3 regions of the Mesorhizobium sp. WSM4830 genome follow, and region 1 is predicted to be linked to each of the others. Evidence: predicted binding sites of a transcription regulator. Region 1 holds the regulator's gene; each other region holds the start of a gene.
The links. The regulator PhoB, encoded in region 1, activates phosphate uptake and scavenging genes when phosphate is short. The targets are predictions, from matches to a motif close to TGTCATNNANCTGTCAT.
Positions count from the first base shown of each region.

Region 2: the regulator PhoB is predicted to act here: its motif matches at 2,031-2,047, upstream of phnF (phosphonate metabolism transcriptional regulator PhnF).
Region 3: the regulator PhoB is predicted to act here: its motif matches at 2,450-2,466, upstream of AC0L2Y_RS04195 (PhoX family protein).

Region 1 is NZ_JBVVQI010000004.1:53,552-57,769, reverse strand. Features, by position in the region: gene AC0L2Y_RS07275 (ROK family protein) at 204-1,448, shown strand; gene phoB (phosphate regulon transcriptional regulator PhoB) at 1,458-2,147, opposite strand; gene phoU (phosphate signaling complex protein PhoU) at 2,164-2,871, opposite strand; gene pstB (phosphate ABC transporter ATP-binding protein PstB) at 2,904-3,707, opposite strand; gene pstA (phosphate ABC transporter permease PstA) at 3,704-4,218, opposite strand, start outside.
Region 2 is NZ_JBVVQI010000025.1:67,012-71,229, reverse strand. Features, by position in the region: gene AC0L2Y_RS26170 (carbon-phosphorus lyase complex subunit) at 1-874, opposite strand, end outside; gene phnH (phosphonate C-P lyase system protein PhnH) at 876-1,487, opposite strand; gene phnG (phosphonate C-P lyase system protein PhnG) at 1,487-1,948, opposite strand; gene phnF (phosphonate metabolism transcriptional regulator PhnF) at 2,086-2,829, shown strand; gene AC0L2Y_RS26150 (zinc-binding alcohol dehydrogenase family protein) at 3,172-4,191, opposite strand.
Region 3 is NZ_JBVVQI010000002.1:271,003-275,220, reverse strand. Features, by position in the region: gene AC0L2Y_RS04200 (GNAT family N-acetyltransferase) at 1-272, shown strand, start outside; gene AC0L2Y_RS04195 (PhoX family protein) at 375-2,381, opposite strand; gene AC0L2Y_RS04190 (hypothetical protein) at 2,586-2,924, shown strand; gene AC0L2Y_RS04185 (phosphatase PAP2 family protein) at 2,939-3,640, shown strand; gene AC0L2Y_RS04180 (SMP-30/gluconolactonase/LRE family protein) at 4,054-4,218, opposite strand, start outside.

The sequences.
Region 1 (4,218 bases):
AAATACTGGCCCGATCTCCGGCTGCTGTCAACATCGATTCTGATGGATTTTGATGACTCTGCGAGTTTTTTCGAGCGTCGGAATAAACGATGACAGCGCCACCGGCATCTGACACTATTTGCCTGCATCCGACACTATTTGTCGGACATTACCGACGGCTTCCGGTTCATGAGCGGCCGCGGCAACCGGGAGGAAAGCAAACGATGTCGGTCGGAATCCGCCATGACGATTTGCGCCGGCGCAACCGGGCGATGGTGATCTCGGCGGTGCGCCGGGCCGGCCAGCCATCGCGTACGGAGATCGCAGCAACCACCGGCCTCAGTCATTCGACCATATCGGCGATCTCCTCCGACCTGATACGGGAAGGCATCCTCGCCGAGAGCAAGGCAAGTGAGCCTGTTTCGTTGAAACGCGGTCGTCCGCAGGTCGGCCTCGCCCTCAACCCGGAAGCTGCGGCGGTGCTGACCGTGGTGTTGTCGCTGAATTTCCTGTCGGCCGCCATCATCGACTATGCTGGACAGGTGGTCGCCGAGGAACAGCGCCGGCTGGATACGCTGACCATGCCGCGCGACGAGTTGATCCGTGAATGCATGGCCATCGTCCGGCGCCGGCTTGAGGATCCAGACCTTGACGTCCGCAGTGTCGCCCGCATCGCGCTGGCTATCCAGGGCATTACCGACTCCCCTGCACGCGCCATGCTGTGGTCGCCGATCACCCCGCAGACCGACATCGCCTTTGCCGACATGCTGGAGGACGAATTCGGCATCCCGGCAACGGTGGAGAACGACTGCAACATGATGGCGGTGGCTTTGCGCTGGCGCAATCCGGATCGCTATCGCGACGACTTCATCGCCATCCTGCTTTCGCATGGCATCGGCATGGGGCTGGTGCTGAAGGGCGAACTGTTCACCGGCACGCATTCCTCGGGCGGCGAATTTGGCCACATGATCCATCGTCCGGGCGGCGCGCTCTGCCGTTGCGGGCGGCGCGGCTGCATCGAGGCCTATGCCGGCAACTACGCCATCTGGCGCAACGCCAGGCAGATGAGCGAAGACAGCGAACCGGTCGCCGACGTCAGCGACGCCGACATGCGCGCACTGGCGGCCCGGGCGCGCGAGAAGGATGGGCCGGAACGCGAGGCCTACCGTAAGGCCGGCGAGGCGCTGGGTTTCGGTCTCGGCTCGCTGTTTGCGCTGATCGATCCGGCACCGGTCGCGATGGTGGGCGCCAGTGCCGCCGCCTTCGATCTGATCGAGCCGGCCTTGCGCCAGGCAATCGCCCAGACGGCCGGTGGCCAGCACTCCGGCTCGATCTCCTTCGACACCGAACCAAACGAATTGCCGCTGATCCGCGAAGGCTGCGCGATGCGGGCGTTAAGCTTTGTCGACCAGGAGATTTTCGCGCCGGGCGCGCAAATGAGGCCCGGCGTCCGAAAGAACGTCGCCTGACCAGGCGGGTCAATCTTCCCTGATCGCATAGCCGGCACCGCGGATGGTGCGGATGACATCCGGCATGCGGCCGTTGTTGACCGCTTTGCGCAGCCGCCCGACATGCACGTCGACGGTGCGTTCATCGATATAGATCGTCTCGCCCCAGACATTATCGAGCAACTGGCTGCGCGAGAAGACGCGGCCCGGATGCCGCATCATGAATTCGAGCAGCCGGAATTCGGTCGGCCCGAGCCTGATCTCGCTCTTCTTGCGATAGACCCTGTGCGATTCGCGATCGAGCACGATGTCGCCGACCTTCAGCACGCTGGACAGCACTTCCGGCTTGGCGCGGCGCAGCAGCGCCTTGACCCTGGCCATGAATTCCGGCGTCGAAAACGGTTTGACCAGATAGTCGTCGGCGCCGGTCGAAAGACCGCGCACCCGGTCGCTCTCCTCGCCGCGCGCGGTCAGCATGATGATCGGCAACCGCTCGGTTTCGGGGCGCACCCGCAACCGACGACAGAGCTCGATGCCGGAAACCGCTGGTATCATCCAGTCGAGCACCAGAAGGTCGGGCACATTCTCCTGTAAACGGATCTCGGCTTCGTCGCCGCGTGTCACTACCTCGACCTGGTAGCCTTCGGATTCGAGATTGTAGCGGAGCAGCACACCCAACGGCTCCTCGTCCTCCACCACCATTATGCGTGGTGCGATCATCGGCTGGGCACCCCCATCATGTCACCGGCGCGGACATTGTCGTTTCGTCCTGCTTCGGACGATTGACCGGCAATTGCTCGCCGGTCAGCACATAGTACGCATTTTCGGCGATGTTGGTGACATGGTCGCCGATCCGCTCCAGATTCTTGGCGCAGAACAGCAGATGCGTGCAAGCAGTGATGTTGCGCGGATCTTCCATCATGTAGGTCAACAGCTCGCGGAACACGGACGTGTATTTGACGTCAATGCGCTCGTCGGCGGCACGCAGCTTGGCCAACGCGGCCGCATCGCCTGCAGCATATTCCTCGATAACGCCCTGCACCTGGATGAGCACCAGCTGCGCCATCGCGTCGATGGAATGCGACAAGTCGCGCGGCGTGACGCTGAGGCCGACCGCACTCACACGCTTGGCGATATTCTTGGCAAGGTCGCCGATGCGTTCGAGGTCGCCGGCCATGCGGATCGCTCCGACCACATGGCGGAGATCGTGGGCCATCGGCTGGCGTTTGGCGATCAGGGTGATGGCGCGGTCGTCCAGTTCGCGTTGACGCGCATCCATGATGGCGTCGTCGGAAACGACGCGTTGCGCCAACACGTTGTCGGAATTCAACAGGGCCTTGGTCGCCCCGCCGACCATCGAACCGGCGAGGTCGGCCATGTCGCGGATCAGCTTGCTGATCTGCTCGAGATCCTCGTCGAAAGAAGCGACTGTGTGTTCGCCCATGGTCCTGTCCTCATATGCATGATCGGAACGGCTCAGCCGAAGCGGCCGGTGATGTAATCCTGCGTGCGCTTCTCTCGGGGCGACGTGAAGATCTTCTCGGTCCGGTCGAACTCGACCAGTTCACCCAGATACATGAAGGCGGTCTGGCGCGACACGCGCGCCGCCTGCTGCATGTTGTGGGTGACGATGACGATCGTGTAGTCGGCTTGCAATTCGTCGATCAGCTCCTCGATTTTTGCGGTCGACAACGGGTCGAGTGCGGACGCCGGTTCGTCGAGCAGAATGACTTCCGGCTTCACCGCCACGGTGCGGGCGATGCAGAGCCGCTGCTGCTGGCCGCCGGACAGGCTCAAGCCGCTGGCGTTGAGCTTGTCCTTGACCTCGCTCCACAGCGCGGCGCGCTTCAACGCCTGTTCGACGCGGCCGTCCATCTCGGACTTGCCGAGGTTCTCGTAGAGCCTGACGCCGAAGGCGATGTTCTCGTAGATCGACATCGGGAACGGCGTCGGCTTCTGGAACACCATGCCGATCTTGGTGCGCAGCAGATTGAGATCTTGCGACCGGTCGAGAATGTTCTTGCCGTCGAGCAGCACCTGGCCCTCGGCCGTCTGTTTCGGGTAGAGCTCATAGATGCGGTTGAACACACGCAGCAGCGTCGATTTCCCGCAGCCCGATGGGCCGATGAAGGCCGTGACACTGCGCTCGGGCAGCGACAGGCTAATGTCCTTCAGCGCCTTGCTCTGGCCGTAGTAGAAGTTGAGGTTCTTGACCTCGATCTTCGTCTTCTCGGCGACCGTTTCGGTCATCGTCATGTCTGGGGACAACATCTGCGTCATCTGTCCTCTCTGCGTCCGGTAAGGCTGCGGGCGAGGATGCTCAAGCCCAGAACCGTCAGGGTGATTATGAGTGCGCCGGTCCACGCCAGCTGCTGCCATTCCTCGTAAGGGCTGAGAGCGAACTGGAAGATGGTCACCGGCAGGCTGGCCATCGGCGCGTTGATATTGCTCGACCAGAACTGGTTGTTGAGCGCAGTGAAGAGCAGCGGCGCCGTCTCGCCGGAAATGCGTGCTATCGCCAGCAATATGCCGGTAACGATGCCGGACAATGCGGCGCGATAGGCGACCGAACGGATCACCACCCAGCGCGGCGCGCCGATCGCGGCGCCGGCTTCGCGCAACGCGTTCGGTACCAGGTTGAGCATGTCTTCGGTGGTGCGCACGACCACCGGAATGACCAGGATGGCAAGCGCCACGGCACCGGCAATGGCCGAGAAATGCCCCATTGGCCGCACCATCAATTCATAGACGAACAAGCCGATGATGATCGACGGCGCCGACAACAGGATGT
Region 2 (4,218 bases), on a different contig from region 1:
ATAGCGCCATGGCCATCGCCTTGCGCTCGCTCTGGCCGAAGACGAGGCCGTAGCCGCGGGTGAATTGCGGCGGCGCCTTGGCCGAGCCCTTGAACTGGTTGACCATCTGGCATTCGGTGACGCGGATACTGCCGAGCGGCACGGCAAAGGGCAGTTCCGGCACATCGAGTTCAAGTTCGACCTCACCGATGCGAACCTCGCCGACGAACGGATGGTTGCGCGCGTAGCCGCGCTGGGTGGAATACCCGAGCGCCAGCAGAAACCCCTCGTCGCCGCGTGACAGCGCCTGCAGGCGGATGTCACGCGCCATCGGGAATTCCAGCGGCTCGCGGGTGATGTCGCCGGGGACATGATCCCCAGGCATGTCGCCGTCGGGTTCGATCAGGCCTTCGCGGGCGAGGATCGCCGAGACACGCGGCATGGCTTCCGGCTCGCTGGCACGCTGCTCCGGTTCGGCGACTTCGCCGCCGGCGGCAAGCTCGGGATCGAGCAGCCGGTGGGTGTAGTCGAAAGTCGGGCCGAGCAACTGGCCGCCGGGCAGGTCCTTGTAGGTCGCCGACACCCGTCGCTCGACCAGCATCGTGCCGGTGTCGATCGCCCCGGTGTAGCCGAAGCGCGGCAGCGTGGTGCGATAGGCGCGAACCAGGAAGATCGCCTCGATCATGTCGCCGCGCGCCTGGACGATGGCGAGTGCCGCCAATTCCCTGTCGTAGAGCGAACCTTCGCTCATCACCCGGTCGACGCCGAGCGCCAGCTGCTCGACGATCTGGTCGAGGCGAAGTGCGGGCACCGAACGGTCGCCGCGCCGGCGGTCGGCGAGCAGTTTGTGAGCATTGCGAATGGCCGCTTCGCCACCCTTTACCGCAACGTACATGCTACGCCTCCATCGTCTTGATGCGCGTCGTGCGCGGCAGGCACGCAATCGCGTCGGACGTGGCGAGGATGATGTCGACGCCACGCGGAAAGCGCTGGTTGTTCTGCTTCCATTGCTCGACGAAATGACGCGGCATTTGCGCCGGCGCGATCGTCGCCGTCTTCTCGATGCCCGGGCCTTCGAGCAGCAGCGGAGCGCCGGAGACGAGATCGCCGACCCCGAGAATCAGCGTCGTGGAACGGTCGGGATAATCCTGGGTGCCTTGCGAAAACCCGTCGAGCGCCATCATCTCGGCCGGCGAAGCGATCAGCGCGAAATGCGCGTCGGCCGGGGTGTTGGCCAGCGGCGCCCCGGTATGGAAGCCAAGCCAGGATTTCACCGCTGCCGATCCCTGCAAAGCCGGGTCGAGCCAGAGCGGCGTGTCGTTGTCGCATAGCGCCAGCGCAACGGCGCCGGCGGTGGCCGACAGCGGCGACGGGGGTTGGGCGAGCGCCGGCAGCGGCTGCACGCTGCCCGGCCGCGCCATTGCATCCATGACGGCGCGGAACACCGTCTGGGCGTTGAATACCGGATCGGCGAAGCCGCCTTCGATCGATTGCACAGCAGCGTCCATCAGTCTTCCCCGCGCACCATGGTGAAGAAATCGACCTTGGTCGCCGCCGTCTCGGCGCGGCGCTGGTCACGCGCCTTGGCCAGCGCCGCTTGCAAGGGCGCGACGATCCTGGTCTCGACCTCGTTGCGGTGGGCAGGATCCTGCCAGAGCGCATCGGCGATTGCCGCCAGCCTTGCCTTCTGCTTGTCGCGGCCGAGCGCATAGCAGTGGCCGACATGGCCGGACGCCAGCCGCACCGTGGCACGGGTGACCGTCGCCTCGCCGACATTGAAGGGCGCGCCGCCGCCGCCAATGCGGCCGCGCACGGTAACCAGGCCGGTTTCGGGGCCACGCAGAAGCTCCGCTTCGGAAGGCAGGCCGGCTTCGTCCCACAGGCGGACGATATCGTCGCCGGCCGATTGTGCCAGCGTCGCCATCACGGCCTTGCGCTCGGCCTGCTCTCGCGCTTCCCGTCCTCGCATAGTTAACAGTCCCTTGTCACCAAAAACTTGTCTATTGATATAGACAACTATACAAATTATATCTATTTTCTAATGCGTGTCCATGACGAGTGCATGACACGAGGAAAATGTCTGGGGCAAAAAGATCGGGGGCGGAAATGATCGGGCAGCCCAGCAGCATCGAGCGGCGCAGCGGTGTCGCGCTGTGGCGACAGATCGCCGACCAGATCCTGCATTCAATCGCCGTCGGCGATTTTCCCGAGAATGCCGCGCTGCCGCCGGAGATCGCGTTGGCCGGACGCTATGGCGTCAACCGCCACACGGTGCGCAGCGCTATCGCAGCGCTGGTGCAGGAGGGCGTGCTCAGGGCGGAGCAGGGGCGCGGCACCTTCGTGCTGTCGCGCAGGCGGCTGTCCTATCCGATCGGCGCCCGCACACGCTTTTCCGAGGGATTGCAAGGACAGGCGTCCGAGCGGCATATCACTTTGCTGGCGTCGTCGGTCGAGCCGGCCAACCGTCGTGTCGCAGAGGGCTTAGGCCTTGCGACGGGGGCCGATGTGATACGCCTGGAAACGCGCGGCGAAGCCGATGGAATGCCGGTGTCCCGCGCTGCCGGCTGGTTCGATGCCAGGCGCTTTGCCGGCATCGATGCCGCCATGGCGGAAACCGGTTCGATCACCGCATCGCTGGCACGTTTCGGCATTGACGACTATCTCAGGCAATCGACCGTGCTGTCGGCGCGCCATGCCGATGCCGCCGACCTTGCGGACCTCGACCTGCAACCCGGCGCCATCGTGCTGGTGACCGTCGCCGTCAACGTCACGCCCGACGGTCAGCCGATACAGTTTTCGGAGTCGCGCTTCCCGGCCGAGCGGATCGAGCTCAAACTGTCGGCGCTGTAGGTAGTGCCGGCCTTATGCGAGACCGTGATTTATTTGACTCACGCCAATATCATACCAGCTCGGTCGCGCTCACTTATCAGCGGCTTGGCGTTTGAGGACCGCCTTCCCCCACTCCGTCTCGGCTTCGCCGAGCCACCTCTCCCCCCTCCGGAGGGAGAGGAAGGGAGCCCGCTGACGGCGGGAGAAGGAGGGAGTCTGATTGAGGAGCGTTGGCTGCAATAGGCTCGCACCCTTCCTCTACCCCGTCGATCGGGGGAGAGGTGGCTCGGCGAAGCCGAGACGGAGTGGGGGTCGACCTGCGCGGGGCGTCGTCAATTCGGGCCGGGTTCACCGCCTGCCATGTTATGACCCCACCTCGATCACAGCCTTGATCAGGCCGGACTTCTCATGCGCCCAGCGGGCGAGGTCGTGCGGCGTTTCGCCAAGCGTAGTGCGATGGGTGACGAGCTTCGCCAGCGGCAGCGCGCCGTTGCGGATCGAGGCGGCGACATGGTCGAAATCGGCGCGCAGGGCGTTGCGGCTGCCGATCAGCATCATCTCGCGCTTGTGGAATTCGGGATCGGAAAAGGCGATGTCGTCCTTGACGACGCTGACCAGGACCAGCGCTCCGCCATGCGCGACATGGGCGAACGCCGACTGCACCGACTGGGTGTTGCCGGTGGCGTCGAACACCACGTCGAAGCCATCGCCGCCGGTTGCGTCCCGCACCAGGTCGGCAGCGGTGCCTCGCGAGCAGTCGAGGGTCGCGAAGCCGAGTTCGCTTTCGGCGAAACCCAGCCTCTCCGCACTCATGTCGAGCAGCGTCACGTCGAGCCCGGCGATGCGGGCGAACAGCGCCGTGCCGAGCCCGATCGGGCCGGCGCCGATGACCAGCGCGCGCGCACCTGGATCAGCCAGCGAGCGCCGCACGGCATGGGCGCCGATCGCCAGGAATTCGATGGCGGCGGCATCGGCCAGCGACAGGCCGTTTGCCGGATAAAGATTTTGCGCCGGCACCAGGATCTGCTCGCACATGGCGCCGTCGCGGTGGACGCCGAGCACCTCGATCCTGACGCAGCAATTGGGCTTGCCTTGCCGGCAGGCGATGCATTTGCCGCAGGCGAGATAGGGATTGACGATCACCGCTTCGCCGACGGCGAGATCGACGCCCTCGCCAATCTCGATCACGGTGCCGGAAACCTCGTGGCCCATGATGCGGGGGTAGGCGAGGAACGGGTGCTTGCCTTCGAAGATGTGATAGTCGGTGCCGCAGATGCCGACATGGCTGACTGCGACCAGCGCCCAGCCGGCGGGGGGCGCGCCAGGCGCCGGACGATCTTCGAGGACAAGTTCGCCGGGAGAGCGGCAGACGACGGCTTTCATGCTTCAATCCAGTCGGTTCATGGCACC
Region 3 (4,218 bases), on a different contig from region 1:
AAATCGAGGGCAGGCTTGCGGCAATGGCCGGCGAGCGCATGAAGCAGCCTGGCTATACCGAACTCAGCGGCGTGTGCTCACATCCGGAATTTCGCGGCGGTGGCCTGGGCAAGCTGCTGTCCCTGTTCGTGGCAAACCGGATAGTGGCGCGCGGCGAAATTCCCTATCTCCACGCCTATGCCAGCAACGCCGCGGCCATTAGACTATACGAGTCCATTGGCTTCAGGTTGCGAAGCACAATGAATGTGGCCGTGGTTCAGCGCACCGAATGATTAGCCGGCGCATGATGCGCAGCATGGATGCATCCGTATCAGGAAAGGAAGGATTTCGTATCGCCGAAATCCTTCCTTGAGACTGCAAGACCTTGCTGCGTGTCAGACCGCGATCTTGCCGCCGTCTTGCCTGGTAATGGCAACGATCGACGGACGCACCGGCATGTCCGGCTTGAAGTCGGGCCAGCGGGTCGACAAATCCTCATAATAGGACGGACGGCCGAAAGCCTCCCAGTCCTCGCCGCCGTCGCCCGGATGCTGGACGGCAACGAAGGCGGTCTGGTCGTCCGGCGCAAACAAGGGACCGCACATTTCGGCGCCGATCGGCACGCGGAAGAACAGCTTTGATGTCGCCCGCGCCGGCCCTTCCGTATCGACAGCCCACAGACCATCGGTGCGGCCGGTGGCTTTCGGGCCTTGGCCGTCGGTAGCGACCCAGAGGCGGCCGGCCGAATCGACCGCGCAATTGTCCGGCATGCCGAACCAGCCATTGGCGGTGGTTGCGGTCGAGAAGGTGGCGCCGACAGCGGCAACCGAGGGGTCACCGCATTTCAGCAGGATTTCCCACCTGCCCTTTGTCGCGGTGAAATCACCGCCGTCCTCGACGATCTCGATGATGTGGCCAAAGGCATTTTCGGCACGCGGGTTGACGGCGTCGACCTGATCGGCCTTGCGCTTCGAATTGTTGGTCAGCATGACATAGACCTTGCCGTTGGTGGCATTGGGCTGGATGTCTTCCGGGCGGTCCATCTTGGTGGCGCCGAGCAGGTCGGCGGCGCGGCGCGTTTCGATCAGCACGTCGGCCTGACTGGCAAAGCCGTTCTCCGCCGTCAGCGGCCCTTGGCCGAAGACGATCGGCAGCCATTCGACCGAACCGTCGTCGGCAAACTTGGCGACATGCAAGGTGCCGTCGTCGAGCAAATCCATGTTGGCGGCGCGATCGTCCGGGTTGAACTTGCCTGTGGTGACGAACTTATAGACATAGTCGAAGCGCTCGTCGTCGCCGAGATAGAAGACGACACGGCCGTCCTTGGCGACGATCGATTCGGCGCCCTCATGTTTGAAGCGCCCCATCGCGGTGCGCTTCCTCGGCGCCGAAGTCGGATCCTGGACGTCGACCTCGACGATCCAGCCGAAGCGGTTCGGCTCGTTCGGCTCCTTGCCGATGTCGAAACGGTCGTAATGCGCAGCCCATTCATAGGCACCTTCGGGAATGCCGAGGCGCTTGTAATTGGCGGCTTCCTTATGGCCCTGCGGCAGCTCGCCCGAGAAATAGCCGTGGATGTTCTCCTCGGCCATGACATAGGTGCCCCATGGCGTGACGCCGCCGGCACAATTGTTGACGGTGCCGATGACCTTCGTGCCGGTCGGATCGGCGCTGGTCTTGACGCGGTCGTGGCCGGCGACGGGGCCGGAGAGCGCAATCTCGGTATTGGAGGTGATGCGGCGGTTCAGCTTGCCGTTGCGAAAGACCTGCCATTTGCCTGATACCTTGCGGATCTCGACGATGGTGCCGCCATGCGCGGTCATCTCGACGTCGACTTGTTCCTTGCTGAGGGGCGCCTGCTTGGCCTTGCCATCGACGATGGTGACGAGGCCCGGAAACATCAGGTGCGGATTGGTGTATTCGTGGTTGACGACCAGCAGGCCGTGCTCGGCCGAGCCGTCGATCGGGATATAACCGACATAGTCGTTGTTGTAGCCGAATTGTCTGGCCTGGGCTTCTGCCGACTGTTTTGTCGGATCGAATTCGGGCGAATCGGCGAACAGCGGGTCGCCCCAGCGCAGCAGCACGTCGGCGTCATAGCCGGGTGCGACGTGATGCTTGTCGTCGATGCCGGCCTCGAGCTCGTCGAAAGCGAAGGCGGAGCCTTCGGCGGCGCGGGCGTTGTCGACGGTGATCAGCGCCAGCGGCCTGACGGTAGCGGCTATGGCCGAGACGGCAAGCGAGCCCTTGAGGAAGCCGCGGCGCGAGAACCGCGCGGCGATGATCTCACCCATCGTGCGGTTGTCGGTGGGATTGGCTCCTGGCCCATCGTTTTCCTCGAGCAGGCTGGTGCGGAAATGAGCGTCAGGGATGCGATGTTCGGTCGAGCGCTGTTCAGTCATGGGGGGCCTGCCTCTGGCTGGATAGATTGCTGGAGCGTGTTGCCTGGCCAGTCCGGTATCGCCGGCAGGTCACAGTTTGATGACATGCCGGCTAATTGCCACCTGCGATTTCGTATCCAGCATCAGCCCCGCTTGACCGCGACCGGCGCTTCGGAAACAAGAGCTGCGGCAGGCGCGTAGGGACCGCATCGGGAGGAACAAAGAGTGAGTTTCTGGGGACTTGGGCAGCTCTGCGTTTCGACGGTGATCTTCCTGCTGGCGGCGATGGCTGCAAAACAGTGGGGGCTGGCGCCGAGCCTCGGCAAGATCGTGCTGACGTTGGCGCTCTATTCGCTCGGCAATCTGATCATGCTGAGGCTGATCCGTGAATTCGGCATGTCGGTGTCGTTCAGCCTGTCGGCGGTGATCCAGCTGGTGTCGGTGAATGTGGTGGCGCTGGTCTTCTTCGGCGAGCGCGTCAATGCGTTACAGGCAACCGGCATCGTGCTTGCCATCGCAGCGGTGGCGCTGATCACGCTCGGGCCCTATCTGCAGAGGCTGTAACTGCGATCGGGCCGATGAAGAAGGTTGCAAGCAGACTGCGCAACTGGCTGGAGTTCCCGGTTCTGCTGGCCGGGCTGGTCATTGCCGGCGGGCTGTGGGGGTTCGAGGAGCTGATGGAGATGGCGCGGGCCACCACGCCGCATGCCTTCGATACCGAAATCCTGCTTGCCTTCCGCAAGGCCGGCCAGCCCGACAATCCGATCGGACCAGCGTGGCTGGAAGGAGCGATGCGCGACATCACCAGCCTCGGCAGCGCCAGCGTGCTGGTGCTGATTACGGCAGCAATGATCGTCTATCTGCTCCTTATCCGCAGGCCAGGCGCGGCGCTTCTCATGTTCGTCGCGGTAGCGGGCGGCCAGCTCCTGTCGAGCGTGCTGAAATTCGATATCGACCGGCCGCGCCCCGACCTGGTCTCGCATCTCGCCGATGTGGCATCGCTTTCGTTCCCGAGCGGCCACGCCATGCTGTCGGCGGTGACATATTTGACGCTGGGCAGCATGGCGGCGCGGTTTTTGCCCGGGCGGACAACGAAGATCTATGTGCTCGGGCTGGCGGTGCTGACGACGGTGGTGGTCGGCATCAGCCGCATCTATCTCGGCGTCCACTGGCCGTCCGACGTATTGGCCGGCTGGTGCGCCGGCTTTGCCTGGGCGATGCTATGCTGGCTTGCGGCACGGTTCCTGCAGCGATGGCTTGGGCGGGCCGACGGCACCTGACTCATGTCAGTGCTTTTGCGGTCAAATCAGCCTGTTGATCAGGCCATGGCCGCAGCCTGCCAACAGGCAAACCATCGACAGCAAGGCTGTCGAGGTCGCCATCGCTTTGAATATCTTCACCTGCTTATCCTTTTTGAAGTCGTGCCTGTGAAATCGGTGCCGCAATGGATGTTCCGCCAAACGATGCCGAGGTTTGTAGCATGACAGCGCATCGGCTGGCAAAGAGTGCTGCATGTTTCAAGTATGCAAGATGATTCTTGAACCATCATAATAATCAGGCGCTTCACCGCAGACACGCCGCATGCTGATCAACCACGGCGTCAAGCGGCCGCTGGTGACTTATGCCGCCTCGATCACGGATGCGCGGGCGCAGTTGAAGAAAGCCGCGCCCGCCGCCTGAGCCGATGGCTGGCTTAGTCGAGGCCCAACGCTGCGACTTCGCCCTCATTCATCAGCGGCACGAAGAGGGTCGACCTGCCGTCGGTGCCGATGTCGGCGCTGCCCGGCTTGAACGTCGCAACCACCTGCGGCGTGCCGCCGGCTTTGTAGCGGTAGAGCGTGCCGGTCATATACGCGGT